DNA from 4 places in the Desulfitobacterium metallireducens DSM 15288 genome. Region 2 is predicted to be linked to each of the others. Evidence: riboswitches for the same ligand, from Rfam matches in the RefSeq annotation. Region 2 holds a riboswitch; each other region holds the start of a gene.
What was found. A riboswitch is a leader RNA that binds a small molecule or an ion and turns the genes downstream of it on or off. The one in region 2 is predicted to bind cobalamin.
Positions count from the first base shown of each region.

Region 1 (8,016 bases), 1.0 Mb from region 2:
CCTCACAACATTCTTGATTGTCTATCTTCAACGCTTCGGCCAACACGTGGTTGAACGAACAATTGTTATCCTCGTGGCCGTGATCGGAATTTCATACTTTGTCGAAATTTTCCTCGCTAAACCCAACTGGCATGAAGTTGCCATCCATACTTTGATTCCCAGCTTAGGTCCAGACAGTGTTCTAGTCGCCGTGGGAATGCTCGGAGCCACTGTAATGCCTCACGTTATCTTTCTTCACTCTGCACTCGTTCAATCCCGACGAAAAAGTGAGAAACTTAGTGATATCAAAAGGCATTTTCGGATGGAACGCTTTGACATCATCTTTGCAATGAACATCGCCTTTTTGGTCAACGCCGCAATGGTCGTCGTTGCTGCCTCCGTTTTTTATGCAAACGGGCAGCCTGTCGAAACAATTGAAGAAGCACATCGCTCACTCTCCCCTTTACTTGGTAATCTCTCAAGTGGCGCATTTGGATTGGCCTTACTTGCCTCGGGTCTTTCCTCCTCAACGGTTGGCGCAATGGCAGGAGAAAATATGATGAAAGGGTTTATCGGTTTGGATATTCCGGTTAACATTCGTCGAATTATTACGATGATCCCCGCGATGATTCTGCTCTGGATCGGACTCAATCCCATGAAAATCCTAATTCTGAGCCAAGTCACTTTAAGTTTCGCCCTTCCGGCCGCGATTATCCCGCTTCTTGTAATTACAAGTCGAAAATCGGTGATGGGCGAAATGGCGAATAAAAAACTGACCAATGTTATGGGAATCATTATCGTGACGCTCATTGTCTCACTCAATGCTGTTTTGGTCTACCTAACCCTCTTTAACTAAGAAAAGTGTGGGTTACCACACTTTTCTTAGTTAAAGATTATCAGTTAATTTCATTCTAAATTTTTATATTTAAGTTACCTTTTACTTCTTCAAATTGATCTTCTGTTGAGCCGCTAAATAGTCAATAAATTGCCGAGCGGTACGACCTGAACGCGCATTATGCATCATGACCCAGCGGAGGGCTTGCTGGCGAAGTTGCGCTTTTTCGAGTGCTAATCCTTCCTGCACAGCCAATTCTTCCACAATCCGCAAGAATTCCTCCTGGTCTGGTGAGGGGAACGTAATCGTGATCCCGAAACGATCCGCTAACGAAAGTTTTTCATCCATAGTATCACGGACATTAATCTCATCGCCTTGACGCTCGGAGAAGTTTTCACGGATAAGATGGCGACGATTCGAGGTCGCGTAAATAAGAACATTATCAGGACGCTTTTCCAAGCCTCCCTCTAAAACGGTCTTCAACGATTTATAGGCTAACTCCGTTTCCTCAAACGAAAGATCATCGATAAAGAGAATAAACTTTTGAGGTTGAGGCGCGAGAAAACGAATAATCAAAGGAAAGTCGGTTAAATCTTGCTTGGAAAGTTCCACTAATCTTAGCCCCTGATCACAATATTCCTGAAGAAGAGCCTTGACGAGAGATGATTTACCCGTTCCCCTGTTTCCATAAAGAATTACATTGTTGGCTGGGTATCTTGAAAGGAAGAAATTCGTGTTTTCTAAAAGAATGCCCTGTTCTCGCTCTTGGCCGATTAACTGTTCTTTTCGGATTGGATCTGGAGTTACCGTAACGAGAAGTTTAGCATTCCCGTCCCATTTAAAGGCCAATCCTGTTGCCATTAGACCGGAGCCAATTTTTTGATAGAAAGAGGCTAACTCTTGAACCGCCTTTTCGTCATCGTCTGCGCGTAAAACTGCTTTAACTTCATTACGCATTTTTTCTAAAAACTGTCCTGCACGGCTAGGATCCTGATGAATCTCACCTACTTGGGGAGCCCATAAAGGCCATTGTTCCATCCTTCCGAGCCACTCTACCCCTGAGTTAGTTCCCAATTCAGCTTCTATATCCATTCTTCCACAAACCATTCGTTGTAGTTGTTCTGGTTGAAGAGAAGCGATCTTCTGGACTGCCTTTACATCATGAATAACGAGATTTTTAAGTCCGAGATCTAAACTTCCCCACGCTTTAAAACCAGCTTGACGCGAAAAAACATTGTCCGCTTCTAGGACAAGATCCCATAAATATTCCGGCCAATTCTCTTCAGTTGCTAGTGCACAAAATGTATGATAGTTTCGATAAACTTGACCCCAATCAACCTTCTCTTGAGTTAATGAAGTGAATACGTTCTGTAAGCTCTTTACGACTGGATCTTCACGCAGTGATCTATAAATGATTAAACCCTCTAATAGATAAGCGTATTTTTGGGTTTGTGCTGTCCCATTTAAGCATCTATCCTTTAAATCCTCATATTTCAATGTTTCCGATTGTCTCAATTCTCCCCGTTTCATATATATAAACTCCTTCGATTAAAGTGTTGTAGTACAATGCCACCCCACTCTATTTTTTACTAGCTGTATTATATCATAGATTTATGTTTCTTACCTTACTCAATTCACAATTTTCCACGCATGATAAAAAGGGTGAGCTTACTCACCCTCCGGTTCCATTTTGCTTTTCAATTGAGAACATCAATCACAGCTTTAGCCTTCTTCACCATATCAACAAGTGAACCGCGCGTAGAATCCGTTTCATCATCCGCCGTATGCTCTTCACCAAGTCTTGGACTACGAACAGTTATACAAATTCCATCTGGTGAAGCCACTTCCAGCAAGTCTAAAAGATTAATGACAGCTCCTCCTGGAATATTAATGCGTATTAAGCTTCCCGGTAATTTCGTACATTCTTCGCTCATTAAATCTCCCCCTTTATTACCCTTACAGTGAAATATTCCTGGACCAAGTGCTCAATTTCATCTCACTTCTCCGTTCTACTATAGACTATGTTAGATTTGGACAATGGTTACAAGCTCCTGTATCATCTATTAGACCCATATTTTATACTTGACTTTTTCCGAATCTTTGGTAATCTTAAGGTAAATTTAATTGTATTATTCTTAGGTGCCCCTCACGGGGAGAATAGGGAAACCGGTGTTAATCCGGTGCGGACCCACCACTGTAAAGATGAGCCCTCGCTAATCCACTGGCATTTGCTGGGAAGGAGCGTCAGGGTGCTTGAGTCTAAGCCAGGAGACCTGCCTAAGAAGAAAAGTCTTTCCGGGGTATTGGAAAGCGGCGGCGATGACGGAAAAGTCCCGACCACAATAAAAATTGTGGCGGGACTTTATTTTTTACAAAAAATAAAAACTAAATGGAGGAGATTTAAAATGACAACAAAAAGGACGAGTAGGAATTTTCATGGTCTAAACAATAATCTCAAAGAAGCGGACGAACAAGCCCTTGAGTCCGCCTTAAAAGAGCTTACGAGTGGAATTGAAAAGCTCGATCAGGAATCTATCTCAGCCATGCAACAACGCTTAGATGTAAAAATTAAACCTACCAGAAGCCTAGGCGTCTTAGAGGATATTGGCCAACAACTTGCGGGAATCTTCCGCACCTCACAACCGAAAATTGAAGGAAAAGCTGTCCTCCTCATGGGCGGAGATCATGGTGTTGTAACAGAAGGAGTCAGTGCTGCTCCCCAAGAAGTGACTGCTCAAATGTTCTATAGTTACCTCGAAGGAGGTGCAGGTATCAATGTCCTTGCCGAATACGGTGGCGCTAAAGTCATCGCAACTGACATCGGAATTGCTGCCCCCTTAGACCCCCCCGAACTGATGGTCAATCGCGTTAAGAATGGGACCAATAATATAGCTGAAGGCCCTGCTATGACCCGTCAAGAAGCACTACTCGCGCTGCTTACTGGTGCACAGATTGCAGCTAAAACAGTCGACTCTGGCGTCAATCTCTTAGCAACGGGTGAAGTAGGTATCGGCAATACCACTCCGAGTGCTGCCCTAGTCTCAGTCTTTACCGGCCACTCCGTGGAAGAAGTGACCGGGCGCGGCACAGGAGTCAGCGATGAGGCCCTAAAACATAAACAAGATGTCATTAAACGAGCCATCGAAGTCAATCAACCTGACCCCTCTGACCCTATTGATACCCTCTCCAAAATTGGAGGCCTTGAAATTGCCGCCCTAACTGGAGCGATTCTCGAAGCTGCTTATCAACATATCCCCATCATCCTTGATGGCATTATCTCCTCAGCTGCTGCACTTACAGCTGCACAACTTGCCCCCATCTCTGCCCGCTATATGATCTCCTCTCATAACTCAGAAGAACAGGGCCACCGTTTAGCCCTAAAACAACTCGGCCTCCAACCTCGACTTGATTTCCACATGAGACTTGGTGAAGGAACAGGCGCCGCCCTCATGTTTCCAATGGTAGAAGCTGCCCTCAAAATCGCTGATGAAATGGCAACCTTCGAATCAGCTGGCGTCACCACAGGAGACTTTTAATCTAATACTTCGCTTAATAACTGATACAACACAAAAATAATGATAAAGAGCTGACCTCAGAATCAACATTGCTAACGAGGTCAGCTCTCCATCGATAAGTACGCTTTAATAGTTCTAAGTAAAAACCAAGATAAAGGAAAAGACTACTAAGAACAAAAAGCAGGTGAAATAGAAATTTAAAAGAATATTTATACTCATAAAACTTCAAGCACCTCGGCCGGATAGAGGGTGCACTCGGAAGTGGAGATGATAACCCAACCTAAGGAGGCAGAACACTCTAATGTCTAACTTCATACTTATCACCGGCGGAGCACGCAGCGGTAAAAGCACCTTTGCTGAACAACTCGCTGCCCACCCCGGTCGACCCGTTATCTATATTGCTACAGCGCAAGTCTTCGATAAGGAAATGGCATGGCGAGTCCAAAAACACCAACAGCAACGCCCCAGCAACTGGGAACTCATTGAAGAACCGTTCGATATTCCTTCAGTGTTGGAAGGAATCCGCAGTGAAAATGCAGTTATCCTGCTGGATTGCGTGACAATCTGGCTTTCTAATCTCATGCTTAAGTCCTTGAGCTCTTCTTCAGATTCCCATTACCCCGATACCTTAACTCCCGAAGCAGAGGAAAAAATACTCGACCAAGTTCGAAAAGCTGCAACCCTGGCCCAGGAAATAACTCCGCAGGTCATTATGGTAACAAATGAAGTGGGACAAGGAATCGTCCCTGATAATCCGATGTCCCGCTCTTACCGGGATTTAGCAGGACGAGGCAACCAGCTACTTGCTCACAAAGCTGATAAAGTCTTCTGGGTCGTTTCAGGTTACCCCCTTGAAGTTAAACAATCAGGGCAGGAACTTCTAGATTCTTTAAAACCACGACAGGAGCATCATTAATTATGCGTGGATTTATAATTGCTGCAACCTTTTTGACACGCCTCCCTTTCCCCGCACCAACAGACGTCTCCCAAGAAGAATTTACTGCTAGTCAGCGTTATTATCCGATCGTCGGTCTGCTGCTTGGCGTTATTTTGAGCTTAAGTGCTCTCCTTTTGCTAAACTTTTATCCCCCCCTTGTTGTTGCTACTGCCTTGATTATTGAAGAATTAATTTTAACAGGCGGCATTCATATGGATGGCTTCATGGATAGCATGGATGCCCTCTGGTCAGCTCGGACCCCTGAAAAAATGCTTGAAATCATGAAAGACAGCCGAGTTGGATCGTTTGGTGCTTTAAGCGCAAGCGCCCTTCTCCTCCTCAAATTCACACTCGTAGCAGGACTTCTTCAAGAAAGCGTTCCCCTCGTGTCCTTTTCCACTCATTTTGCACCTATTTTAACCCTACTTATCATGCCGATACTATCACGTTGGGTTTTTATGTTTGGAATTCTCTTTTATCCCTATGCTCGCGAAGAAGGACTCGGGCAAGGGTTTCACGAAAGTTCACTTCAAAAGCCCTTATTTTTTACTATAGAAGGCTTAATATGCTTGGCTCTGACCGTTTATCTTTTAGGTTTGGCTGGTTTGATTGGTTTTCTCTTCTCCATTCTCTTTATTTACTACTTTTCAAAGAAAGTCGCACGCCTTTTGGGCGGATTAACCGGAGATCTATACGGGGCCAGCATTGAACTCTCAGAGATACTTTTTTTAATCGGCGTAATCCCCTTCTTTAGGTAAACCTAGATCTAATATTTCAGCTATCTAAGTTCAAAATAATGAGTAAAGAAGCCGTTATCTTGAGCTCCTCAACAATGAGGAACTTCAAAATAACGGCTTCTTTTAATGAAAAACGATCTGCCCTTTGCCCATATTTTTTCCAATATAAAGACGTTGATCTGCCAGACGGTACAATTCTTCGTAATTCCGCCCTTCCGCAGGAAATTCAACGACACCAATACTTACGTCAAGCCCAAACTGTTTAAGACCAAGGTTTCCTTTCATTCGTTCAATAACCTTCCGGGCTTCCGGTGAGAAGTGCAAATCCGTCAAAACAACCGTAAATTCATCTCCTCCAGTCCTAGAAACAATATCAGATTCTCGAACAGAAGCACACAGATTTTGAGCTAACGTCTTTAAGGCCAAATCTCCTGCAGGGTGACCTTGGGTATCATTGAGACGCTTAAAGAAATCAAGATCAAGAATCAAAAGCAAGAAAGAAGATTGGCGGCGAAGTGTTCCTGCCATTTCCTCACGAATCCGATGATCAAACCCTTGACGGTTCAATATTCCAGTAAGTCGATCCGTAGAGGCTAGATGGGATAACTCATCGCGCTGGCGAATCGCATCTAAGGCAACTCCAACATCTCGAACATAAGCTGATACAATCTCCTGACGTTGTTCTGTCACCCATTCTAAATCATCCATTAACCAAAGTTCACCCATAAGCCCGCTATGGTTGACAATCGGTTGGATAAGAATCTTACGCCAGTGCTCAGGATTATCCCCAACCTCCAAGAAATGTGACACCGCATGTGGATTGGTAAAACGATCATACTTATCTCGTTCCATTTGTTTCCATACCCAATCTTTCCATGCCCATTCTGCTTGTTTCAACCGCCCAAAGGGAGCACGAATTATCCATTCTCCCTGTTCATATAGGAAGAAAAAACCCCCCGGAAGAAAGAGGATTTCCATTGCCATTTCACCGGCTTCTGTGAGAAGTTGCTCCTCTGTATCGGCTTGGACAAGAATTTCCGTGCCTCGCAGCAGTAAGGTCAAAGCCTGTTCTCGTTCTAAAGCCGCCATTCTCAGCTGTTGTTCATAGACAAAGGAAGAGACGAACGGAACAATTTGCCGTAACCAGTAAATATTTTCATTGTCAATATTCTCTCGTTCTTGGGTAAAAAGAACGATCTGTCCCAATGTTTGACCAAAATGGTTAAGCGGTATACTCACAAGTGTTACAAGTCCAAACTCTTTAAGAGGCTTAACCCAAGCTTCGTTAAGCTGATCAAGATTATACCGAATAAGTTGATGCTGCTCATTTTTTTCCGTCTTAGAGAAATGATTAACCCAATCCAATCCAAATTCAGGAGGGAGCTTGTTTTCCACATAGGATCGTAGTTCTTCACTAGAGGTACTGACGGAAACCACTCCATATTCTCCCTCTGTCCAAAGCCATACCCCAACCATCGAAACTTGGAAAAGATCTAAAACCCGACGCGTCACAATCTTTAAAGCCGCAAACTGGTCTTCCTCACGGGCCATATCCTGCGCAAGATTTAAAACATCGTTAGCCCGTATTTTATCGTGAAACTCTGTTATAGAGAAACAGGCACCTTGGACTTCAGCAGATTCATCTAATAACGGAACCCCAACAATTAGACCCCGTTTCTCACTGTCCGCCCGCCAACCCTGCTTTTTTATGACTACTCTGTCTTTTTTGTAAAGAATTTCTTTAAACCAGGGAAGTTCTTCCGTTGACATCCCTTGAAATATTCCAGTTTCAATAAATGCACCTGGACTTGTATAGAGTACTTTCTTACGGTTTGTAACAATCCATTCATGCTCTTTTTCGCATATAGCAGATAAAAGGTGCTGAAGTATCGGCATATATTCTTGGATTTTTTGTTCGAACACAGATTCCACACCCTTACGTTCTCCACACTTCTCCCAATATTTTATCATAAAAAACTCACTACAGGGAATTGATTAAAAACTTATTCTTTT
Region 1 is NZ_CP007032.1:1,739,380-1,747,395, forward strand. It holds gene DESME_RS08315 (Nramp family divalent metal transporter) at 1-835, shown strand, start outside; gene DESME_RS08320 (ATP-binding protein) at 917-2,344, opposite strand; gene DESME_RS08325 (hypothetical protein) at 2,512-2,748, opposite strand; cobalamin riboswitch at 2,935-3,109, shown strand; gene cobT (nicotinate-nucleotide--dimethylbenzimidazole phosphoribosyltransferase) at 3,220-4,350, shown strand; gene cobU (bifunctional adenosylcobinamide kinase/adenosylcobinamide-phosphate guanylyltransferase) at 4,631-5,245, shown strand; gene cobS (adenosylcobinamide-GDP ribazoletransferase) at 5,248-6,024, shown strand; gene DESME_RS08345 (sensor domain-containing diguanylate cyclase) at 6,127-7,974, opposite strand.
Region 1: linked by a shared signal. The riboswitch ahead of cobT (nicotinate-nucleotide--dimethylbenzimidazole phosphoribosyltransferase) and the one ahead of DESME_RS13490 (ABC transporter ATP-binding protein) in region 2 are both predicted to bind cobalamin.

Region 2 (8,016 bases):
CCTTTTATAATAAAAATGGCATACGGGAAAGGACATGTCAAGTCTGATCAACAAATAACGACCCCCAAACAACTAAATTAAGGCGGATTTTTGCAAGGCTGAGTAGACTTTTAGAGTCAGGATGCCGGCAACTATAGTGGCAACAAGGGTGGTTAATGCTGAACTAAATAGAGCGACCTTCCAGTCCAGATGAATGACATAAATCAACCCGACCATCACGCACAAGTTACCCGTTACATTACATCCGATCTGAGCTAATATATGGTGACTTAATTTCTCCATGGAAAGCTTTCGTTCAATTAAGGAGTAAGAAATGGAGCCAATGGTATTAGCGAAGAGGAAGAAAAAGGCGAGTGGGGAATAGGCCGTTGCCATGGCGACAATGGCTTCCAATAATCCAGCAATAATACCCGCTGGTTGTTTATACATTAAAATGATGAGGCCGGTAAAGAAAGACCAAGCAGTTCCATTTAAAAGTAAGAGGGTCGGGTCTAAAATACCGTCGATCCGTCCTGTGACCTGCATTGAAATCAGGAAGACGATCCCGACGATGACGGAGCCAACTAAGGCTCTAGTGTCTGTTCTCAATAATTTTTTCTCCATTGAATTTTCCTCCTTAGATTTTGGTGAATCATTTATATTAATGGAAATACCCTATTTACGAGGTCGAGGGTAATTACCAATATCATGCTTATGATTAAGGCGATATCGTAAGGTTTAATCGCTATACTGGAAGAAAAGGTTCGGTTTTTGCTCCGTCCATAGCCCCTTAGCTCCATGGCTAGAGCCGTTTCTGTCGAGCGTCGGACGGCGCGATATAAAAAAGGCAGGAAGGTTGGAATAAGGGCTCTGATCTTGTCCCAAACACTGTTCATGGGAAGACCGCGAGTTCGCTGGCTATCGATTATGGACACATATTCTTCTTTCATGAGGGGGATGAACCGGGCGCCCAGTCCCACCAGCATAGCAAAGCGATAGGGGATTTTGAATTTCATCAGCATTAAGGTAAAGTCTTGAGGTGAGGATGACGTGAAAAATTGCATACTGGCAAAAACAATAATCGAGGCCTTGAGTAGGCCGGTGATTGCAAGGGGTACGGCTTCGCTGTAGATTGTAATGAGTCCCCATTGGTAGATGATTTCGCCTTCCCGGCAGAAGATCAACTGAAGAATCAGAGTCTGAAATCCCAAGAGCAACAGGATGCCAATCATGACTTTATACTGTTTTAAAGAACCGGTTATGAGAAGAGAAGCGGTAAGGCAGACCCCGAAAACAAGGCCTAACTGAACAAGGGTTCCACTGCTCAGTGAGAAATAGATCAGGAGAGCATACCAAAGCAGCTTTGTCCGGGGATCGAGCTTAGAAAGTTCCATTCTGAGCCTCCTTGAAGGAAATAAGCGGATGAAAATTCAGGCCTATCGCTTGAAGTTCAGCAAGATGTTCGTCAAGATCACGTGTTGCAATATCGAGTTGAAGTCTATGGTTATGCATCGCCACTAAGCGGTTAGAATACGTGCTAGCCATGCTCAAATCATGAGTAATTAATAGTATGGTTTTGCCTTTTTGGGATAAATCGAAGAGTTTGTCCATAATCCGATAGCCCTGGTTTTCGTCAAGACCCGAAGTCGGTTCATCAGCGATGATGAAATCTGGATCGCTGACGAGAACAGAGGTGAGGGCTAAAAGCTGGCGCTGACCTCGGCTTAAGCGTTGGGGATGCATTTTTTTATACTTTAGCAGCCCCAAAAATTCTAGAGACTCCTCAATTTTTTGATCCCTTATTTCCTGAGCTTCACCTCTTAACTTGAGTGAAAATCCAACCTCTTCTTCCAATGTACTGGCAAAGATTTGAAAGTCGGGGTTTTGAAAGAGGAAGCCAGCGTTCTGAGTAAACCGTTTAAGCTCACCCTGAGAAGGCTTTAACAGACCGACCAGTAATTTAGCTAAGGTTGATTTCCCTGAACCGTTTAAACCAATGACCGCTAAAAAATCACCCTTATGAATTTTTAGATTGAGGTCTTTACAACCTAATAAATTGTCTTTGTAATGGTAGGAGACATGGTTCATTTGAGCAATTATATCTGGAGGGCCGACGCGTTGCGGGGTGGGAGTACTGGCAGTACTGCTAGCGTTGGCAGAGATAGATTGTAATTTTCCTTCTCGATGGAGGATTTGATCTTGGTAATATGATTCAGGCGAATACTGTTTGATAATTTCACCGTCTTGAAGATATAAGACTCTGTTGGCATAGTTAAGGACTTCCTCGATTCGATCCATGACCAGAATAATCGTGAGCTTCTGGGTTTTATTTAAGAGACTCAGTCGCTGATAAAGCTCGAAGCGACCCTGAGGATCGAGCTCGGCGGTTGGTTGGTCAAGAATCAAAAGCGGTGCCTGGAGGGCTAAAACACTGGCTAAAACGACACGTTGGGCCTGCCCGCCGGAAAGAGATGCGGTCTGTCTCCTTTCATAACCTGCTAGACCTACAAATTCCAAAGTACGTTTTACCGTTTTGTTGATCTGCTCAAGGGGAATTTCCAGGTTGCCAAGACCGAAGGCTACGTCGTCATAGACCTCCTGACTAATCAATTGATTCTGTGGTTCTTGCATCATATAGCCAACATAATCGGACATTTTGTTGAGGGGGAGGTCCTTGACATCTTGACCGAGGAGGGTGATTTTACCGGTTAACTCCGCGTTATGAAAATGCGGGATGGCCCCTGTAATGGAGTGCAGTAAGACCGATTTTCCTGAGGCAACATCGCCGGTAATGACGAGGAAATCTCCTTGATATATTTCCAAATCGATGTTTTGGAGAGCTGGTTTTTCTGCCTGCGGAAATATGAGTTTTTCGATCTTGATTTTGGCAATCGTTTTCATAGCAATACACCTCAAAAAGTAAGATAGAAGATAAGAGATAGAAGTATAAAAGATAAAAGATAGTTAGAATATAAAAAAGTTCTAGCTTAATCAAAAAGCTAGAACTTTACCATTGTCCTTTTGGCGATATTTTATAGGCAGGTCTCCTGACTTATAGACTCCGATGTACGCCTTCCCGGTTATCCCAGTGGCTAATGCACATTTTCATCATCTAATTACAGTGGTGGGTCCGTCCAGGAATTCAACCTGGTTCCCTATTGTCCCTTGCGGGCACCTATTAAATATGATGTTCAATTGAGACCATATTAAATTGATTTGTAAATTTTGTCAATAGATCATTTATTAAAAAATTTTCAAAGGCAACTATAAAGTATTGAAAATTTAGAAAATTAAATATATTATGTATTTATATTCGCCCATCCTAGAGGCGACTGACATATAAGAAGGAGGTGATTATCAAACTCACTTGAATACTTCCCCTGAATAATCCCTTTAGAAAAACGAGATTAGTTAATGGAGAGGCATGAGAAGGAGGACGTTTAAATGTCAGAGAAAAAGGAATGGGCAAATCCTGCACCTGCAGGTCTCGTAGCGCTTGCTGTAGCATGTTTTATCTTTTACGCACTATTAAGCGGTAAAGTAACGGTAGGGGCCTTACCCTTGATGGGGGCCTGGCTGTTAGGTGGCTTTTTTATTCAGATTGTCGTTGGAATTATTGAACTTAAAGAAGGAAACAGCACTGGGGGTAATGTTTTTACATTTTTCTCTGCGTTCTTCATGTTGACGGGTTCAATTGAATTTTTTATTAAATATTTTGCTGCCGCTAACCAATGGGCAATTCCTCTCGATACTCATGTTGATGGATGGGCATGGTTATGTCTTGCCTTAGTTCTTCTGTTATGGTGTCCTGCTTACTTCAAGGGCACCAGCATTATGGCTACAGCGGTAGTTGTTTTAGAAATAGGCATTATTTTCATTGCTTTGATGGATATAGGCTTACTCGGTGGAAGCTTCAAACCTATTGCAGCTTATGCGTTGCTCATGACGGGCATCTTAGGAATTTATCTCTCTTCGGCAATGGTTCTCAATACTGCCTATGGGAAAACGATTCTACCTATTACGGGTCCATGGATAAAATAGTATAGAAAAAGTCCCTGCCCGATGTTAAAACCATCAGGCAGGGACTTTTTTGGCATTTTTAGGTGGATTTTTATGTACAGCAAATTCAGAATTAAGTGATATAATTAGGGTGTGCTGAAGAGGGGTTTTCAGTAGATGAATGATGTATAGGAGAGGTTGTTTTTGGCAGAAAATCTTATGTATGGCGGATTGGGACTGATTATCTTACTTGTTTTGGTTTTGCCGTTTACCATAAAAAAAGTGGAGCAGAACCTGGAATTTTTTCTATTTGTGATGGGTCTTTTGTCCGTTCTGATCTCACAGCAAATGACGCTGGAATTATTCAAGAAGGCCTTGGAAGAACCGATTATGATTACGGCCGCAGTTCTTGGTTTCGGTATAATTTTTAAAATCTTTAAAACAAAGATCAATCATATGATCCAAAGCGTTCAACGCCATGTACCAGCACGGTTATTGATGTTTTTAATCGTCCTTATCTTAGGATTGATGTCAAGTGTAATTACGGCGATTATTGCGGCTTTGCTTTTGGTCGAAATTGTCAACAATCTGAAGTTGGATCGCACCAGTGAAGTTGCTCTCGTGATTATTAGTTGTTTTGCGATTGGCTTAGGGGCTGCTTTAACGCCGATTGGAGAACCGCTAGCGACAATCGTCATTTCCAAACTTCATGCCGACTTCTGGTACTTATTCCGTAATTTTGGAGAACTCATCGTTCCGGCGATTATCGCGCTGGGTCTGTTTGCTGCCTTTTTCATTCGTACGGAACAGGAGCCTTTGGGTTTAGAAAGTTTACAAGAAGAGGAAAGCTACAAAGAAGTCGTTTTACGTGCCTTGAAAATCTACCTTTTTGTGATGGCTTTAACCTTTTTGGGGACAGGGCTCAAACCGATCATCGATCGATTTATTCTGGGTTTACCCAGTCAGATTCTGTACTGGATTAATATGATTTCGGCTATTTTAGATAATGCGACTTTAGCGGCAGCGGAGATCAGTGATAAGATGTCTCTTGATCAGATTATGGCTATTTTGCTCGGACTCTTAATCAGTGGCGGTATGCTCATTCCGGGGAATATTCCTAATATTATTGCGGCGAGTAAATTGAATATCCAGAGTAAAGAGTGGGCAAGGTTGGGTGTTCCTGTCGGACTTGTGATTATGGTCGCTTTTTATGGGATTATTTTTTATCTGATATAAGGGACTAAGGCAAACCTTAGTATTGAGGATTTGTTATGCGACGTTCAAGTTCGGGAATTCCCATGTTGGCATAACAATAAATTCGTTGGAGCGCATACGGATTGGATTCTGGGTCAGCCCAGCCTCGGGCAGTTGTGAAGCCTGCTAGATAACCATCCTCTTGAGTCAGTTTCATTACATGAGAATCGTATCCCCCAAAGGGATAGGCGATGTATTTGAGAGGGTATCCCAGAAGGCTTTCGAGGATGGCACGCGAATTTTTTAACTCTTCTGTTGTAGTTTCAGCGCTGACTTCTGATAAATTGGTATGATTCTCTGAATGACCACCGATTGTCCATCCCGCAGCTTGCAATTGTTGGAGCTGATCGGAGGTTAAAAAACCTTCTCCGTCAATATAGCTTGATACCATAAAGACGGTTCCGGGGAAATGATATCTTTGCATAATGGGAAAGGCATTGGTGAAATTATCGCGATAGCCATCGTCAAAAGTGATGGCAATGGGTTTATCGGGGAGTGAACCTTTGTTATAGAAGGCATTATAGAGCTGATCGAGAGTGATGACGTGATATCCGTTTTGCGATAAGTACTCCATCTGTTTCTCAAATTCTGTGGGGGGCATGCGCAATTCGTTGCCAGGCTCGTCCATAACGGAATGATAATAGAGAACGGGGACTCGGGTTGTTGTTCCTTGAGAAGTCATTGAGGAAAACGTTTCTGGGGAAATCTTCGAGGGAGGATTTTGCAGTAAAGCTTGAAACTGTGGATCGTCTTTTACAGGGTCAAAGTCTTTTTCCTCTTGAGCAGCTTCGCAAATATCCGGTTCGAGCGCAAGAGCGGGCTTTAAATATTCAATGACTTTTCCGACATTTCCTTGCCTGCCGTAGATACTGGCAATGCCGTAATAACTCCAGACATCTTTGGAATCTAGCTTAAGTGCCTCATGGTAACTATCAATCGCCTCAGTCCAGTGACCGGCCAGTTCGTGGGCTAAGCCTAAGTTAAAATGGGCATATACAAAATCGGGTTTCAGCTCAAGGGCTTGTTTAATCAAGACAATTCCCTCGTTTGTGCGGCCCTGAAAAGCGTAAGTTGCTCCTTTGCCATTTAAAGCTTGATAGCAGTTTGGGTCTAAAGTTAAGGCTTCATTAAAGAGGTCTAAGGCAGAAACAAACTGCCGCTCATAATAGAGTTTAAGCCCTTGGTCATATAGACTGAGGGCTTTTTTCTGATTTTCGGTAAAGGCTGGAGGAGTTGATGGGTCCGTAGAGGGTTGCGCAGTGGAAATTGAAGCGCTAGTTTCTTGTACGTCGGTTGATTGTGCTTCTACAGAGATGGCTGAAGAGGGATCGTTTTTAAAGAAGGATCCGCTTACAAATTTTAGGGTAACGACAATACTGAGTAGCGCTATTAGCGTTATTAACAGGAATGACTTCTTTTTCACGAGGATTCCTCCGGTTCAAATGTAATCAATTGCACTAATTGTATGATAATTTAATTTCCCTCATTTTGTCAAAATAAGTTAGGATATTATGGGATAGTCCAAAGGTCCTGTTTGGTTAGGCTTATTCTCCCGATTTGCGAAAATAGGGTATTTTTAGTCATTTTATAGTTCTATAATGACATCATAAAGGAAAAGTGTAATAAAGTGTTATTTAAAAGGAAGTGGCTAAGATGAAAAAAATTAAGGCTTTAGCATTTGCATTATCGTTATCCCTTTGTACGCTCCCTCTGAGTGCTCCATTAGCTTTGGCCGTAGATGGTACAGCTACGACAGGGACTACAGGTACAACAGCGACTACGGATACGACAAGCACCACGGGTGCGACAGATACGACCAGTAGCACGGGCCTTGACCCAGTGGTTGATGCGAACGGAGACATCGTGGACCCGGGGACTCTCCCTGATTCTCCTTTTTATTGGCTAACCGAACTAATCGCTAAGCTTCAAGTGATATTAACAACCGATCCTGCGGCAAAGGCACAGCTCTTAGAGAAGCAATCCTTAGAAAAAATGGCTGAAGCTGAGATCATGATTGAGAGCGGAGATACTGAAAAGGCGCAAACAGCCATGGAGGGTTATACGCAAAAGTTAACTGAAGCCCAAGCTTTTTTAAACGATCTTACGGCAACGGATTCAGAAACAGCTCAGAAACTTGAGTTAGCCCTGAGTCAATCCCATGCTCAAAATATTCAAACGTTAGGGGGTCTCTTAGATAAACTGCCTCCTCAGGCCTCGGAAAAAGTCGCTCTTAACATTGTTCGGTCCATGGAAAAGAGTATCGCCAAGATGGAGAAGAAAGATCAAATCGAACTTGCTAGAGAGCTGAGAAAAGCGACTAAAAATGTCGAGACGAGCGAATTAACGCAAGAAGAACAAGATTCTTTGGATGAACTTCAGAATAGTCTTGAATCTGACGCCGTAAATTCAGCGGAGCCTGTCACAGTGGCAACGGATACATCAGTAGCCACCATGTCGGTAACGGATAATAGCAAAGCGAATGCGAATGGTCAGCTAAAACAAGCGGAACCTAAAGAAAAAACTGAGCTTGTTGAACAAGAAAAACTTGAAGAGCAAAATGACGGAGTGGAAGTAGAAAATAAACAGTTAGAACAGAATCAAAAGGAAGTAGAACAAAAGCAACCCGAACAAAAACAAGTCGCTCCGAAGGAAAATAACGGACAAGGGCGAGAAAATGCGGCCTCAAAGGGGAAAAATCAAAATTCTGGTAAAGCACAAGAAAGCGAAGACAACGAACGTTAAACAACGGTAAGCAAAAAGCTCGACCAAAAGTGGTCGAGCTTT
Region 2 is NZ_CP007032.1:2,773,472-2,781,487, reverse strand. It holds gene DESME_RS13500 (hypothetical protein) at 73-603, opposite strand; gene DESME_RS13495 (energy-coupling factor transporter transmembrane component T family protein) at 636-1,373, opposite strand; gene DESME_RS13490 (ABC transporter ATP-binding protein) at 1,360-2,880, opposite strand; cobalamin riboswitch at 3,000-3,173, opposite strand; gene DESME_RS13485 (acetate uptake transporter family protein) at 3,424-4,020, shown strand; gene DESME_RS13480 (DUF1646 family protein) at 4,183-5,214, shown strand; gene DESME_RS15460 (polysaccharide deacetylase family protein) at 5,231-6,655, opposite strand; gene DESME_RS15455 (DUF5667 domain-containing protein) at 6,886-7,974, shown strand.

Region 3 (8,016 bases), 1.2 Mb from region 2:
AAGTGGGGAATCACCTGTATGGATTCTTGGCCTCTCCCACCGGAGATAAGGAATTCCGGCTTGCTCGCACACCTTCTGCGCAAGCTCATGCATCTTCTCTGCATAAGGATGGGTTGCATCAATCAAGGCCATAATTAAATTTTGCTTTAAAAGACTAAAAAGTTCTTCTTCATCCAAGGCCCCAAAGCGTGTCTGTAAACCTTGGGATTCTGCAATCTCTGCCCCATATTCCGTAAGCGTTGAAACCCAAACCTGATGACCACGAGACTCGAGCTCGCTTGCCAAGCCCCGACCATCCTCTGTCCCGGCAAGAACGAGGAGGTTCATAGAATATACCCTCGCGGAGTGACCATATAGGAACCGATTACCCGCGTTTGGGAGCTTCCAATGATCACCGTAGTCAGCATATCAATCGGCAAACGTGTAAACTCCTCTAAAGTAGAAATCGTGACTTGGGGTAACTCTCCCCGCAATGCCTCGCGAACGATCCCCACGGGAGTCTCAGGTGAGCGAATCTCCAAAAGGAGTTTGCGAATCTCTTCAATCTGGCCTTGCCGCCCCTTACTTTTGGGGTTATAGATGGCTAGCACAAAATCGCCTTCAGCCGCCAAGCGAGCCCGCTTAAGAATGACCTCCAAAGGGGTGAGTAGGTCACTTAAGCTGATCACTGCAAAATCATGCATCAAAGGCGCTCCCAATTGGGAAGCCGCAGCATTAGCCGCTGTCACCCCTGGAATTATCTCTAGAGGCAGATCTAAACACCCTGCTTCTTGCAAACATTCAATCAAAATTCCAGCCATCCCGTATATCCCCGCATCACCACTACTGACCAGTGCGACGGAATGTCCATCTAGGGCTAATTTCACAACTTCCCGGCATCGATCAATTTCCTGACGCATGCCAGTAGATACAACAGTTTTATCCCCAATTAATGGGCGCACAAGGTTTATGTAGGTAATATAACCGGCAACGGTATCGACTTCCTCCCAGACTTTTTGGGCACGTACCGTCATATGTTCAGAACTCCCTGGTCCGATTCCTACGACAAAAATCTTTCCATACTGATCGCGACCGTGACTCCGCTTTGTTTCTGCTTGGGAAGAATCAATTCTCCATGTCTCGTCCCCAATAGACTGGCTGCTTCGCATACTCCATCCACTCCAATCTTCTCTTTTACAAACTCTGATTGAGACAATCTCCGTTGTTCCACAAGGGTCTGAATCTCAGTAGCCGAAAACGTTTGAAACGGAACGCCCATCTCGTAAGCCGCTTCAATTATCCCGGCTTCCTGTTGTTTAAGATCAATACTAAATATCCCTGAGACGCTCTGCTCAGAAGCACCAATTATAGATAATGATTCCTGTATAGCCTCTAAAACATTTTCTTTACTAATTCCTCGACGACTTCCCACCCCTACGCTTAGCGCTTTGGGAACAAAAGTAATCCATGGTAGATTACCGTTTGAATGAGATTTATGAAAGGGAGTAACCCAAATCTGAGCACTCTCTTTTTCATCTTCATCGACAAAAATATAATGTTCATCCTTCTTTAACGTATGCTCTAATGACAAACCGATCTCTAACCAAACCTTAAGACATCCTGTATCTAAAAGGCAACGATTAGCATGTTTCAAGCCGCTTACAGGCTTAACCGCCCATCCCAGTCTCCGTGCATATTCATCAGGGGCAATCAAGCCCTGAACATCAGTTGCTGTCGTAATCACCGGTTTCGCCTTAATCTGATCAGCAAGCGCTTTGGCCCAAGCATTAGCCCCTCCAAGATGACCAGAGAGCAAAGAAATCACAAACTGGCCCTTCTCGTCCAGGACAAGGACTGCTGGATCACGATCTTTGCTTTGGATTAAAGGCGCAATCTGCCGAACCACAATTCCCGTTGCCATAACAAAAATCAGCAAAACCGATTTCTTCCATAATTCCGGTAAAATATCTGCCAGTCGTTCAAACGTGTGGGGCTCTTCAGCTTCTAGAAGGCAATCCGGTTTAGAAGTTAGGCATTTCTGATGAATCCATAATTCCATCATCTCCGGGCTAACCTCATATTCCTGAAAACTCCTCATAATTTTCTCGCCCATAGTCCATGCCTGATTCGTAAGGACAATCACAGCAATTGGACCCCTCAAGTTTTCACCGAGCTTCATGACTTCTGACCAAGCCGGTATTCATGGCTGAATTCTGGGTCATAGAGTTTGGATCTCAAGCCTTGGTGAGAATTAAGGAAGTCTCCCACCAAAATTTGAGCCTGTTTTCGAATTCCTGCTTGCTTAACTTTCTCTTCGATCGTTGCCAAGGTTCCAATAACTTTTTGTTCATCCTCCCAGCTTGCCCGGTAAACTACTGCAACAGGTGTTTCGGGAGCATAGCCTGTTAATAATTCCTGAACCACACGGCTCATATCTTGCACACTGAGGAAAATCGCCATACTTGCCTGATGTTTAGCAAGCTCTGCTAAGCTTTCTTTTTCGGGTACAGGCGTGCGCCCCGCCAAACGGGTGAGTATCACGGTCTGACTGACTTCAGGAAGCGTAAACTCTCTTTTTACCGAAGCTGCTGCTGCGAAAACTGAGCTCACTCCAGGAATCACGGAATAAGAAATTCCCCGTTGCTCAAGAGGTTCCATCTGCTCCTGAATCGCTCCGTAAACACTCGGATCCCCCGTATGAAGTCTTACCACGGTTTCTCCGTGCTCTACTCCTTCAATCATGATGCGCAGGGTATCTTCTAAAGTTAAGCCTGCACTATCGTATAACGGAATTCCTTCCCGACAATAATTCAAAATCACTGGATTGACGAGAGAGCCTGCATAGATTACCCGATCCGCTGTTTCAAGAACTCTCTTGCCTTTAAGCGTTAGCAGTTCAGGATCACCAGGTCCTGCTCCTACAAAAATGACTTGACCTTTATTACGCTCAACCACACTATCCCCTCCAATGCAAATTTTCTGGATATCACACTGACCTGTTAATCAACACAAGACTTAAATAATCGACTTTTCCTGCTTCCTCCTGCTCAGTGAGTTCACGAATTTCTTCACCAGCTTGTCCTACTCGAGTTGCCAAAACTGCCTTTCCCCCACTTTCGTGGAGATCCTTCAGGACCTCTGGCAGATTGCGTGAAACCTTCATTACCACCAGATTCGGAATTTCGGGATATTTATCAACCCCTTCAATCCCTGGCAAAACAAGAAGCGGTTCATCTCCGGTAGCTAGCGGCTGATTCACTTTAGCCGCTGCAGCAGCCATAGCCATGATTCCCGGAACAGTTTCAATTTGCTCTGAAGGCAGTTCTTCTTTTAAAAGGTTTAAAAGGTAGGTGTATGTACTATAGAAAGAGGGGTCCCCTAAAGTCAAAAAAGCAACCGATTTTCCAGAATGCAGAGCATATAAAATTTGTGTAGCCGCATTTCGCCAAGCTACCTGGAGAATTGCTTCATCTGACGTCATTGGCATTTCTAATTCCATCAGTTGAATATCCGACGGACAGTGCCCTTTAGCAATCTCCCAGGCCACACTCTCCCGATCCATCCGGGATTTTGGCACAGCAACAACGTCAACCTGTTTAAGCACTTCAACCGCTTTTACCGTGATCAGTTGAGGATCGCCTGGTCCAACTCCAATTCCGTAAAATTTACCTTCTATTGTCATATATTTCTCTCCTTCCATTTGTTACATGCTGAGATATCTTAGAGACGTTCAGCCATACGCTTGCTTACTCTAATTGCCTTTTCCTTGCGTTCAAAATAAAGACAGGATTCATGGCTTGAGCCATATGAAAATCCTTAATCCCCTTCCAGCGGACTGCCTGAATTGAGATCACATCAATCTCCTCAAAATCCTGCTGTTGGAGTAGCTCCAACCCCCGCCCCACAGTCTCCAGGGTAACTGCCGTTAAAACAACTCTTCCACCAGATCGCAGTGGCGCCTTTTCTAAAATTTCTTTGAGTTGGCCATGACTTCCTCCAATCAAACACACGTCAACTTGAGGAACTTTTTCAAAGGCCTGAGGAGCTGTACCCCGGACGAGTTGTAAGTTGGGAATCCCAAATTTCGTTTGATTTAACAAAATAAGTTCTTGAGCTTCATTATCTTCTTCTACGGCAAAAACCCATCCTCGCCGTGCTAACTGAGCTGCCTCAATACTTAAACTACCCGTCCCTGCTCCCACATCTAAGACCTTATCATTCTCCTGAATCTTAGCTTTAGCAAGAACCTGAACCCGAATTTCCTCTTTTGTTAAAGGTACTTTACCACGAATAAACTCTTCATCAGGAATTCCCAAGCCCGCATTTTCCAAAGTTTGAGTGTTCTCTAGATTGTCTCCTTCTTTTAATGAAGGAGGATAGAGAAGGACGATTGCATGATTATACGTTTTTTTCTCTTGTGCCAGCATTTGTGCGTCAGTGGTAACCCATTCCTCTTCTGGATAACTTAGAAGATTTCCCAATGATATTTTTAAATTTATCCCATATCCATCATAATAGGCAGCAACTTTCTGAGGGGTATTTTCTCCACCTGTTAATATGGCTAAAGGCTTTTGAAACGTTAATGGCAAACGGTTCAGTGGCCTACCATGAACGCTGTGTAATTCAGCTTCTTGCCATGGCAAACCAGCTCGTGCAAAGGCAAACTGCATGGAGCTTATTCCGGGATAAACGCTAATCTCCGTTTTGGGAAACTCACGCTTTAACATTGGAAGAAAGCTATAAAATCCAGGATCTCCTGACACCAAAACACCCACTTGCTTCTTTTCAGTTAAAGCCAAGCGTATTTCTTGGATAGTCTCACTCAATTTTCCAGACAAAATGATGCAATCACCCGGGAAATTAGGAAAAAGTTCGAGTGCACGCTTTCCTCCAAATAATACTTCGCAGGATGCAACAATTTGGTCAATTACAGGCGGTAACCATTCCCTGCTCCCCGGTCCGATCCCAATGACTTTTATCATTCCACAACCTCCGCTATGTTGTAAATTCTTCCCTATATCTGAATATTCTAACATAATGTAAAATAAAAAAGATGAGTCTCGACCGACTCATCATGGTTTATTTGCTTGCGCATACTAAACTCATCCCCTATCGCTCGTAGGTTAAGTAAATGCTCAAGGCAGGTCTCCTGGCTTCAAGTCGATGCTCCCTTCCCCTTCCCAGTTTCCCAGTGGGTATATCGAAAGGAACTCCTTGTTTCACAGTGGCGGGACCGCGCCGGAATTACACCGGCTTCCCTTTTCATCCTCCGAAGAGGAACCTTGATTTCTAATTATTCATTTCATTCTTGTCTCTGATAATTCTAGAGATATTGCCAAAATCCCTTTAATTAGATTAAAAAGCTTAAAATTAAAATTCATATTCGTGGGGCCACTGCCATTTTGACTGAATCCATTGTTGGGCTGTATCGTCCCATCCAATGAAACTTCCATCTAATAAAGTAAGCACCGTTCCCACCTTCACCTTTTCCTGAACATGTTCCATTGCACGCCGGCTCACTAAAGCGGCAATTTCATGGATTAGATCTTGTTCACCCAAGGAAATTAGCTCTGTTGCCGCTCCTTCTGCTGTAGGAAATTCAGCGATACTCCTTAACTGCTCCAAAGAGATCCCATGAAGTGCAGCATGAGCCACTAAAATCTCCATTCGTGCATCTGCGACATGGTTATGAGTATGAAAAATTCCTCCCGCAACTTTTAAAAGCTTCCCGATATGGCCTAATAAAATCACATTCTTAATTTTGCGATAAGCAGCTTCCTCCAAAATAAAGCCGACGAAATTACTCATCTGAATTACAGCTTCTGCTGGTATTTTTAATTTCTCAGTTGCTGTCCTAAATCCATAATGACCCGGTGTCAAAATGATCGTTTGATGTCCATAAGCGATCGCTTGATCCAGTTCCGGTAAAATCGAATTCTTAAAAGCCTCTTCTGACATAGGCCGAACAATTCCCGTAGTTCCTAAAATAGAGATTCCCCCAACAATACCTAGTCTTGGATTTAAGGTATGCTGAGCTATGCGCTCACCCTCAGGCGCTTCGATAATCACTTCAATTTCTTCTTCAGGAAATACCTCACGGATGGCTTTTCGAATCATCTGTTGAGGAACCGGATTGATCGCACTTTCGCCAGTTGGTACTTGGAGCCCTTTTTTAGTAACAATGCCGACTCCTTTACCCCCACGAATGTGAATTTCTCCTTGATTAGACAGAACCCGTACTTTAGCTTGAATCTCTAAGCCATGGGTTACATCAGGATCATCCCCAGCATCTTTTATAATCCCAGCATTACCCCAAACACTTTCTTTTTCCACCCATTTAAGAGGAAGATTTAAGCGTTCTCCACTCGGCAACGGGATTTCAACAGTTATTTGTTTTAGTTCATTTTTAAGTTGAAGGCAAGCAGCCTTTGCCGCACCGGCAGCACAGCTTCCTGTGGTATACCCCATCCGCCATTCATGAGAATCCTTATCTTTATGACTCAAACTCTTCCTTCCGCCTTCCTCTAAAGAATAAGTCTCTTTCTTATTTTATACTCTATTATTTTAGGAGAAGTTCGGCAAATTTACTCCATCTTCCTTCACGATATTTAAAAGATCTGCCAAGTTTCACCCTTGTACTTAAATATGCATAAGCTATGAATATGAAGGCGAGGTGAATCTAATGGTTTCGTCTGACTATCATATTCATTCTTTTGGAGCACGCACATCCTGTGCTAACGGTCATATTCACTGGATGTGCGGAGTAACTGGGCCTAGTGTTTCAATGGGTCCTTCTCATGTTCATTACTACGATGGAATAACTTCCTTCGATCAGGGTCATGTCCACTGCTTTAGAGGCTGTACCGGACCAAGTATACCTTACCCTGGGGGCGGGCACGTTCATTCTATGAATGGATGTACGAGTATCGATCATTATCATTCACACCATTACGGGTCTTATACAGGGAACGAGGAATCTTCAAGGTTATTCCAAAGTAAAGTACTCTAAATTCGTTAAACTCATTAGAAAGCTAAATTTCAACTCGTAAAAACTAGGACAATGCTAAGCTTCCGACTGGCATAAGTCCTAGTTGTTCTTATGGAAATGAATATTTTATTTAGGCAATTATTTTCCTCTTTACCTTGACGCAGCGTGAAGGTGTATAGTCATCTTGTCAGGAGGTCATCACATGGAATACACAGTACAAAAGTTAGCACAGATAGCAGGTATCAGCACTCGTACCTTACGGTATTATGATGAAATTGGAATTCTCAAACCGGCAAGAATCAGCTCGTCAGGGTATCGCATTTATGGCCAAGCTGAAATCAATCGATTACAACAGGTCCTATTTTATCGAGAGCTGGGTGTGAATTTAGACAACATCAAAAATATCGTAACCGCACCTTCCTTTGACAGCACAAAGGCGCTGGTAGAACACCGTGAGAAGCTTCTTGAAAAAAGGAAGCAATTAGATGTCTTAATTGCCAATGTTGACAAAACCATTGCACAATCGGAAGGGAGAATTATTATGTCCGATAAAGAAAAGTTTGAAGGCTTTAAACAAAAACTTGTAGAGGACAACGAAGCTAAGTACGGCCAAGAAATCCGTGAGAAATATGGTGATAACACGGTTAATGCATCTAATCAACAGGTGTTAGGGATGTCCCCAGAGCAATATGAAAAGGTCACAAAACTAGCTGAAGATGTCCTCGAAACCCTTTATGCTGCCTTTAAAACGGGTGACCCTGCAGGTGAACTCGCTCAAAAAGCAGCGGATCTCCACCGTCAGTGGCTCTGTTATTATTGGGAAAGCTATTCCAAAGAAGCCCATGCAGGGCTTGCTCAAATGTATGTGGATGATCCAAGGTTTACTGCACACTACGATGAGAAACAACCCGGCGCCGCCGAATTTTTAAGAGACGCCGTCTTTATCTACACGGGAATGAAGAAGTAGATAACGTATGAACCAAAATTAGCATTCCGTTTTAATGGACCATAGTAGGATATTGCGAACCAGAAATTATTATATATTTTTC
Region 3 is NZ_CP007032.1:764,558-772,573, reverse strand. It holds gene cobK (precorrin-6A reductase) at 1-327, opposite strand, end outside; gene cobJ (precorrin-3B C(17)-methyltransferase) at 324-1,013, opposite strand; gene DESME_RS03700 (cobalt-precorrin 5A hydrolase) at 1,040-2,158, opposite strand; gene cobM (precorrin-4 C(11)-methyltransferase) at 2,155-2,934, opposite strand; gene cobI (precorrin-2 C(20)-methyltransferase) at 2,966-3,661, opposite strand; gene DESME_RS03685 (bifunctional cobalt-precorrin-7 (C(5))-methyltransferase/cobalt-precorrin-6B (C(15))-methyltransferase) at 3,726-4,961, opposite strand; cobalamin riboswitch at 5,102-5,279, opposite strand; gene cbiD (cobalt-precorrin-5B (C(1))-methyltransferase CbiD) at 5,350-6,447, opposite strand; gene DESME_RS15565 (YmaF family protein) at 6,662-6,988, shown strand; gene DESME_RS03675 (MerR family transcriptional regulator) at 7,170-7,934, shown strand.
Region 3: linked by a shared signal. The riboswitch ahead of DESME_RS03685 (bifunctional cobalt-precorrin-7 (C(5))-methyltransferase/cobalt-precorrin-6B (C(15))-methyltransferase) and the one ahead of DESME_RS13490 (ABC transporter ATP-binding protein) in region 2 are both predicted to bind cobalamin.

Region 4 (8,016 bases), 1.5 Mb from region 2:
CCCCGAGGAAATTTCCTTCAAGATCCACAAGACTCTTCTGATAAGTGGGGAATAAGGCGGTTATCAACACTGCTTTAGAATTTATTTGTAAATTGTAAACCAATTGCCATATATCCTGCTCTTTAATAAGCTCCAGCAAGACATCCAGATTACCACCACAACTTGGAAATTCATCATGACCTGGCTCATCGTTAATTTTCCAATGCTGTATTTCCACTTGAACTTGACTATCAACTGTCATCAGTGCCTGGGCCCTTTGATAGATATGCTTTTCTACACTTCCTCCCCCAACAGTCCCTAATGTTTGGCCATTTTCCATAATCAACATTTGGGTACCCGGTTCGCGAGGTGTAGATCCCTCTGTATGGACAATAGTTGCAAGTACCGATTTTTGTTTATCCTGATTTTTTAATATCGACCGAAGGATCAGTTCATCCACAAAAATCACCCTTCTCTAAAATTTCTTAAGCATAACATCAATAATCTTATTGATGTTATGCTTAAGATTTAAGATCTACAGCCATTGCAATCCGAGCAATTCTTATACATTTCACAGGAATTACACAGTTCACTCTTATCACTTGCGACAAGACAATAGGTTTTTTCTAGCTTCCAACAAGGCTTAGACTCATTAACCATGACTGTGCTATTCTTCATTGCCCCGCCCTTACAATTTCGCTTGTACCAACATGCATACATTGATGTGAGTTGCTTTACTCCAGCTATATTTAAACCCTTTTGATCCATCAAGTATTTTATAAATTTCAACCTTAATAAATCATTATTGGAGTATTTCCTTTGATAATTTGCCCGATCCGGTCGAATTAGGTCATTTTTTTCCCAGACTCTTAAGGTCTCTGGATGTTCGCTAATCAACTCGGCAACAGTACCTATAGAATATACCCCTTTTTCTTCATCTAACATAAAATCACCACACGCTCTATCCTTGTTCAGAAGTGTCTGAATACATTATAACACGGCCGAGCCAGGCTTTCATATAATTCCTCTTTATTTCTAGGTAAACAAGTACTCGACGGTAATAACCCCAAACGAATAAATTCATCATGAGTTTCTACTAGCCAAGGCCGATTAAGATCAGCACTACTGATCACTTCTTGTTGGCAAAACACCTCTTCTGGCTTTCCATCCGTAAGCACCTGTCCTTGTTTCATAACAAATATTCGATCAGCCCAAGAATACGCCAAATCCACATCGTGCGTAGAAATAATGATTGTCTTCCCTTGTTGACTCAGTTCATCAAGGAGTTGCATGAATTCTCGGGCATGCCTAGGATCCAGCCAGGCTGTTGGCTCATCAAAAATGATCACTTCAGGTTCCATTGCCAAGATATCGGCGATGGAGACCCTTTTCTTTTGTCCAAAGCTCAGTATATGTGTCGGCCTATCAATGAGGTCGCTAATTTCTGTGGCTCGAAGAGCCTTCTCTACACAGTTGCGCACTTCAGCCTCTGACAAACCTAAGTTCATCGGGCCAAAAGAAACTTCCTGTAGGACACTCGCAGAAAACAATTGATTATCCGGATCTTGAAAAACGATACCAATCTTGCGACGTAATTCCATGATCTCATCTTTTTTATAAGAAAGTTTCCGGCCATGAAAACGGATACATCCTCTTTCTGGTTGAAGAATAGCATTAAAATGTAAAAACAACGTCGATTTCCCTGCTCCGTTTGAGCCAAGCACTGCTATTTTTTCGCCACAGCGCACCACCATATTGACTTTTCTTAACGCTTTTGTTCCGTCAGTATACGTGTATTCTATATCTTCTGCTTCTAAAATCGTTTCAACCAAAAAGCTTGCCTCCTCCAATGTAGAAATTGAGCAAAATCAGAGAAACTTCGATAATGCTGATAATTATATAATTACGCACCGAGCATGGAAATTCTTTCTCTAAAACCCTGATGTCCCCTTGATAACAGCGGGCCTCCAGAGCAGTCGCAAGCGCCTGAGAACGTTGAAAAGATTTTATTAATAAAGCATAAAATAACTGACTCGTTGAACGAAAAGAGCTGTTCCAATTCACATATCCTAGCCGTGAACTCTGTGAAGTCCGAATCGTTGCAGCCGAATCCAATAGAACGAAGATCAACCTGTAAATAAGACTCATCAATTCAAGGAAAAGAGCAGGCACCTTTAGTTTACGAAGTACGGAAGTAATTTCAAGCATCGGTGTCGTGAGAGCAAGGAAATAGAGACAAGAAACAGAACCTAGCGATTTGCTCAAAAGCAGAACAGCCTTGTCTAAATCTGTAGCTGTAACCCCTATAAGAATATCGCCTACAACAAAATGATACAAGAAACCTTCAGCATGATCGGAGATTGAAATCGCCAGGGTGAGTTCCCCCATTACTAAAAATGCAATGGGGATCAGCATCAAATGTCCAAAGAACTTAGCAGGAATATCCGCCTTAAAGATAATTAATCCAGCCATTAAAGTCAAAGCCATTATTGGTGTATAGATTGAGGTTGAAATTAAACAGACAACCATGGTCGCCATAGCCAAAAAAGATTTCTCAGCAGGATGAATTGTTAAAAGTTTGTTCGCATAAACATATTGATCAATATTAATCATGATAAGCTTCTTCATGAGACTTCTTATGTTGCCCTTTTTTATAACCCAGATAGAAGCAAACAATTCCACTCCCCATTGCCGCTTGCAGTGCAAACAAGAATGACTCAACCTCACCACTCGACGGCGTATAAATTGAATTAAACCAAGGCTTGTAATTAGGCTCAATACTCATGATGGCATCTGTAGCTTGACTATCTGCTCCTGTGAATTCTCCTTTAACCATGAATAATGGGATAGCCACTAAGACAACAACGAGAACTATCAATAAAATATTTTTCATAATAGATTTCATTATTTCACCTCAAGTTCTAAATCTTTTGGGGTGCTGAAAATCGCAAGTTGCTTTAACTCCTTACTACTGTATTTAGTCAAGAGATTAAATACTAAGACTGTAAGCAAACCCTCACTAACCGCCAGAGGAATCTGAGTTACAGCAAAAATGCCCATAAATTTAGTGGCCGAAGCCATTACACCGCCCTGAGTAGATGGAAAAGCAAAAGCTAACTGGAGAGAAGTCGTTATATAAGTACCAAGATCACCCAAAGCTGTGGCTAAGAAAACACAAATGCTTCTTGAAACGCCCAACTTTTGAAGGCCTCTATAGATCCCATAAGAAACAAAAGGTCCAACTATTGCCATGGAAAAGGTGTTCGCTCCGAGTGTAGTCAAGCCGCCATGAGCTAAGAGAACAGCCTGAAAGATTAAAACGATTACCCCGAGCACACTCATTGCAGCAGGTCCAAAAAGAATAGCTCCTAAGCCTACACCTGTTGGGTGTGAACTACTGCCCGTGACTGATGGAATTTTCAAGGCCGAAAGAACGAAAGCAAAGGCCCCTGCCATCGCCAGCAGCATTTTAAGGTTAGCATTATCTTTCACCGTTTTGTTGATCGAACGTAACCCCGCCATCAGAAAAGGGAGAATGACAATCCACCAGAATGCAGCCCACTTCATGGGCAAAAATCCTTCAGCGATATGCATGGCATAGGCGTTATCAGGAAAGAGGGCAAATACGGATAAACAGTAAACTAAGGCAAGTAATATGCTTTTTTTCATTCTGATAACCTCCTCATTTTCTATTCCCTTAGGTAGATTCCGCTTGTTGATACTTATCTACCCAATCCAGTAATTCATTAACATTATTCATGGTCAATCCTCCGCTTATTTTGGTCTTCCTTAGAAGTACAACTTTTAACCCCAGTTCTAAGGCAGCTAATATTTTGGTATCCGTCCCACCGGCAGAACCACTATCTCGTGTTAAAATGATATCTGCTCCATAAGACTTAAATAATACCCGATTTAGCTCTTTTGAGAAGGGACCTTGGATCGCAACAATATTTTTAGGGTGGATGCCCATATCCTGGCATTTCTGTACGATGCGCCCTTCAGGAAGAACACGCACAACGAAACGAACATGGCTGGCAAAAGAACTATTCACCATACTTTCGAGTTGATGGCTCCCTGTCGTCGCAAAAATCGTAACCGGTCGACCTTTCGCTTGGTAAAGTGTCTCGACGCATTGTTCCAAATGAAGCAAGGCTTCCTCCCAATTATGTACTGAAGAAATTAAGGAGTTGGTCGGAAGCTGAGTCTCAGGTCTTTCCAGCCGCAGAAAGGGGATTCCTTGGTGTTCGCACCATTTACCCAACGAGGTAAACTTAGCACCACAGGAAGGATGGCTGGCATCAAGAATGGCCGTAGGTATTTGCGTACTAGACTTCTCTGACCAGGTTTGAATTCGTTTATACTCAATCCTCTTGTTATTAAGATGTTCACTGATCTCACGTGCTGCAGCCGTTTCTCCCAAAAGAATGAACATTCGTGTTTACCTCCAATAAAAAAAACCCTTCACCAACAGAAGGGTTCAGAGTTCATAACTAGTATCCGGTACGAAAACCGCAGACACAAGCATTCACCTTCCTAACATCCCGTAGGTAGTCGTAATGTTTGGTATGAGCAGGTCTCCTGGCTCAAGATCTTCATCAACTTACGTCTTCCCAGGTATATCCCCAGTGACACTATGTAAGTTAACTCCCTCTTACAGTGGCGGGTACCGCGTTAGCTTGCACTAACTTCCCTTTTAAATTTTTCCCTCAGGAAAAATCACTCATGTCCAGATATTTAATTCTTACTAATTATAGCATCAAAAAAGATTGTTTGTATAGATTTTTCTGAAAGATATTCTCAATCTTTACTTTACCTGGTTCTTATTCTTAATGGTGTTCGTGTTCATGTTCATGACAGACAGACCCGGTACTCACAAGATTCCCCTTGGCATACGAATTCGCCACATCAACCACATTTCCCGAAGCTCCTGTAACTACTTCCAGACCTACAGCATTAAGACCATTGATCATACCCCCACCAATACCTCCGCAGACGAGGACATTTACCCCATCACGTTTAAACATACTTGCAAGTCCTTCATGTTGATGCTGCAGGCCAGTAGCGCTGAGAACCTCTACTTTACGCGCTTCATTTCCTTCGATTTCAAAGACTGTGAATGCTAAAGCTCTGCCGAAATGGGCATCTAAAACCTCACCATTAGTTGGAATTGCTATTTTTTTCATTGTGAAACCCTCCAATTTTATTTTGTTCTTATTATTTATTTTCAATGACTAGTTTCCCCCGTGTGCATCCCCCTCAAGTCCTCAACCTTCAAGGACTTTGACTTCTGCAACATCATTTTTTAGGGTCCCCTTTTGTCACTAATATGAATTGATAAAACTATAGCCATCTTCTATTGCTTCTTTACCTCCATCCGCTTTTAATCTAATTAAATATTCTGGTTGAAATGTGTTCAATATTCTTATTGAAGTTTACAAGGTAAAAAGCGAATCATCATGCTTTATTACCACAAAAGATATTATATCTAGCTCTAAAATCTCTTATTTTTTTACAGCAACTAGGCCATAAAATGCTTCGGTAAAATGGTGTTCCTGATTGACTTCAAAATCGGTCATCATCAAAAGCTCCTCGACTTCTTCTAAACTGAGACGGTGGTTAAGCGGCGGGCCCATCTCAGTCGGCTTTTTCTCCCAATCTATGATGGCTATTCTCCCAGCAGGTTTCAGAATTCGACGGGCTTCCTGAAGAAATCGTTCCTTGTTTTCAATCTCATGAAGAACTGTAACCAAAAGCGCAAAACTTACTGATTCAGAAGAAAGTTTAAAATTATACTCTTCACTTTTTATCGGAATGACATTGGAAAGCTCTTCCTCCCTCATCCTTTTTTCAACCTCAGCGAGCATTTCTACTGATGTATCCAACGCATAAATTATATTCAATGAATCAACGATTTTAGCTGCTGGAATCGCAAAAAATCCAATTCCACAACCAATATCAGCTACACTATCTTCAGCAACTAGCCCTAATCTTTGTAAGGTTTGCACTGGGGGTATGGCCTTTATTCGCCATTCGGCTTTAAGTTTATCTTTATGAGCTGGATCAAATTTATGACTCATTATTACCTCCTAGCAAGACGATAGTCCTGACCCTTTAATATAAAAGCCGCGATTTAAGAAAAAGTTAGAATAATCAATAATAGCATTATCAATATACTCTTCAATGGAGGAAATATATGCCACTCTAATTCCTTTACATTCAACAACTTTATCGCTTTCTTGATTTAACTCATCCAGAGTTAAGCTAAAATTAGGACCGCCTCAGCCAAATCCCCCGAAAGAAACCCTTATCACCGTATTTTGTGAATTTGGTTTTTTCGCGATAAGTTCTTTAAGCTTTTTCGCAGCCTTTTCAGTGACGCTGATCATCTGTTTATTTCACCCGTTTCCCGTATTTATCTTATTTCATCATTATTACCCGCAGGGGGTATATACGAATATCATAACTTTTACCCTTGTCTGTGTCAAATCCATACACTAATCTGCACAAATATTTAAAGGAAGTTGTACTGTAACGGTTGTACCTTTCCCCTCTTCACTGGTCATGAATACCTGACCCTGATGAAGCTGAACTAAGTGTTTAGCAATAGCCAACCCAAGTCCTGTGCCCTTACTTTGACGCGACTTATCTGCTTTATAAAAGCGATCCCACACATAAGGCAGTTCTTCTTGAGGAATTCCATAACCTTGATCCTTAATCTTGACTTGGAGTGTACTATCTTTTATTACGTTTAGTTCAACTGTTATCACTGTTGAAGTATGAGAATATTTCACCGCATTGTCAATAAAAATCACGAATAATTGTCTTAAACGATCATAATCCCCATTAAGGACAGGAACATTGGGCAACCCTTGATAAACGATTTGGATTTCTTTTTTATCGGCCAATGTTTGCAGACTCTTAATGACATCGGAAATAAGGCCTGGAAGGTAGATCTCTTCCTGATGAATTGAGATTTTTCCGGACTGAAGCCTGGATAGCTCAAGCAGATCTCCAACCAATCTCTCCAACCCCTTGGTTTCAGCTAGCATTCTTTGGTAATAATGCTCGATATCCTGTGTTTGGTCAACAGTCCCATCCATCAAGGCCTCGACAGATCCTTTGATAACCGTCAAAGGTGTTCTGAATTCGTGCGATACGTTAGCAACGAAATCTTTACGCAGTTGTTCGAGGCGTTCGCTTTCACTAATATCTTGAACTAGGGCGACACTTCCCGTAACTTTGTTTTGATTGTCAATGATAGGAGATAAAGTAAATCTTAGTTTTTTCCCCTTCCAATCTTTGAGGACTTGCAACGACTTTTTATCCATAATAACTCGTTCAAGTGAGTCGTAGATCGCCAAAGCTTCAAAGTCCTTTTTTAGTCCTTCATTGGAGTATACCAAAGTCTGATTCATGATTTCCGAAAGCGCACTATTAATACTCAGTGAATTAAAATTCAGGTCAAAGGCTACTATTCCTTCAGAAATGCTGGCGATTATATCGCTTATTTTGCCCTTTTCCTGAAAAAGCTGATCAATCGTGTAACCCAGCTTCTCGGCAAGTTGGTCAAGCGAGTTTCCTAATTGTCCCAATTCATCTTCACGTTTAATTCCTGTTCGCGTTGCATAATTGCCACGCGTCATTTCTACGGCAGTGCGATTCATGGCTTTCAAGGGGCGAGTAAAAAGTAAAGAATAGAATATTCCTAAGCCTGTAGCAAGGATTAGAGCGGCCAAAAGACTGATCTCTAACATATGAATCGCTTTATCAATAGTTTCGGTTATACCTGTAACAGGTGAATGTAACAAGACTGCACCAACTACGTTTTGATCCGAATTCCGTATTGGAACCCCTACGGTCAGCGTTGCTTCGTTGTAGACACCGCTGAAATTTTCGCTTATTGATTCTTTACCCGCTAAAACTTCCGTGATCACGTTTTCCGCTTCTGCAGGCAAAGGGTCTTTACTAAAGGCTTGACCAATACCATTTCCAGCGCTATTTCCTAGACCACCGCCCTTACCCCCCATACCGTTTCCC
Region 4 is NZ_CP007032.1:1,113,866-1,121,881, reverse strand. It holds gene DESME_RS05445 (XdhC family protein) at 1-439, opposite strand, end outside; gene DESME_RS05440 (MerR family transcriptional regulator) at 508-924, opposite strand; gene DESME_RS05435 (energy-coupling factor ABC transporter ATP-binding protein) at 951-1,811, opposite strand; gene cbiQ (cobalt ECF transporter T component CbiQ) at 1,804-2,592, opposite strand; gene DESME_RS05425 (energy-coupling factor ABC transporter substrate-binding protein) at 2,585-2,884, opposite strand; gene DESME_RS05420 (energy-coupling factor ABC transporter permease) at 2,884-3,648, opposite strand; gene DESME_RS05415 (precorrin-6A/cobalt-precorrin-6A reductase) at 3,677-4,411, opposite strand; cobalamin riboswitch at 4,531-4,718, opposite strand; gene DESME_RS05410 (NifB/NifX family molybdenum-iron cluster-binding protein) at 4,806-5,162, opposite strand; gene DESME_RS05405 (class I SAM-dependent methyltransferase) at 5,481-6,056, opposite strand; gene DESME_RS05400 (ATP-binding protein) at 6,474-8,016, opposite strand, start outside.
Region 4: linked by a shared signal. The riboswitch ahead of DESME_RS05415 (precorrin-6A/cobalt-precorrin-6A reductase) and the one ahead of DESME_RS13490 (ABC transporter ATP-binding protein) in region 2 are both predicted to bind cobalamin.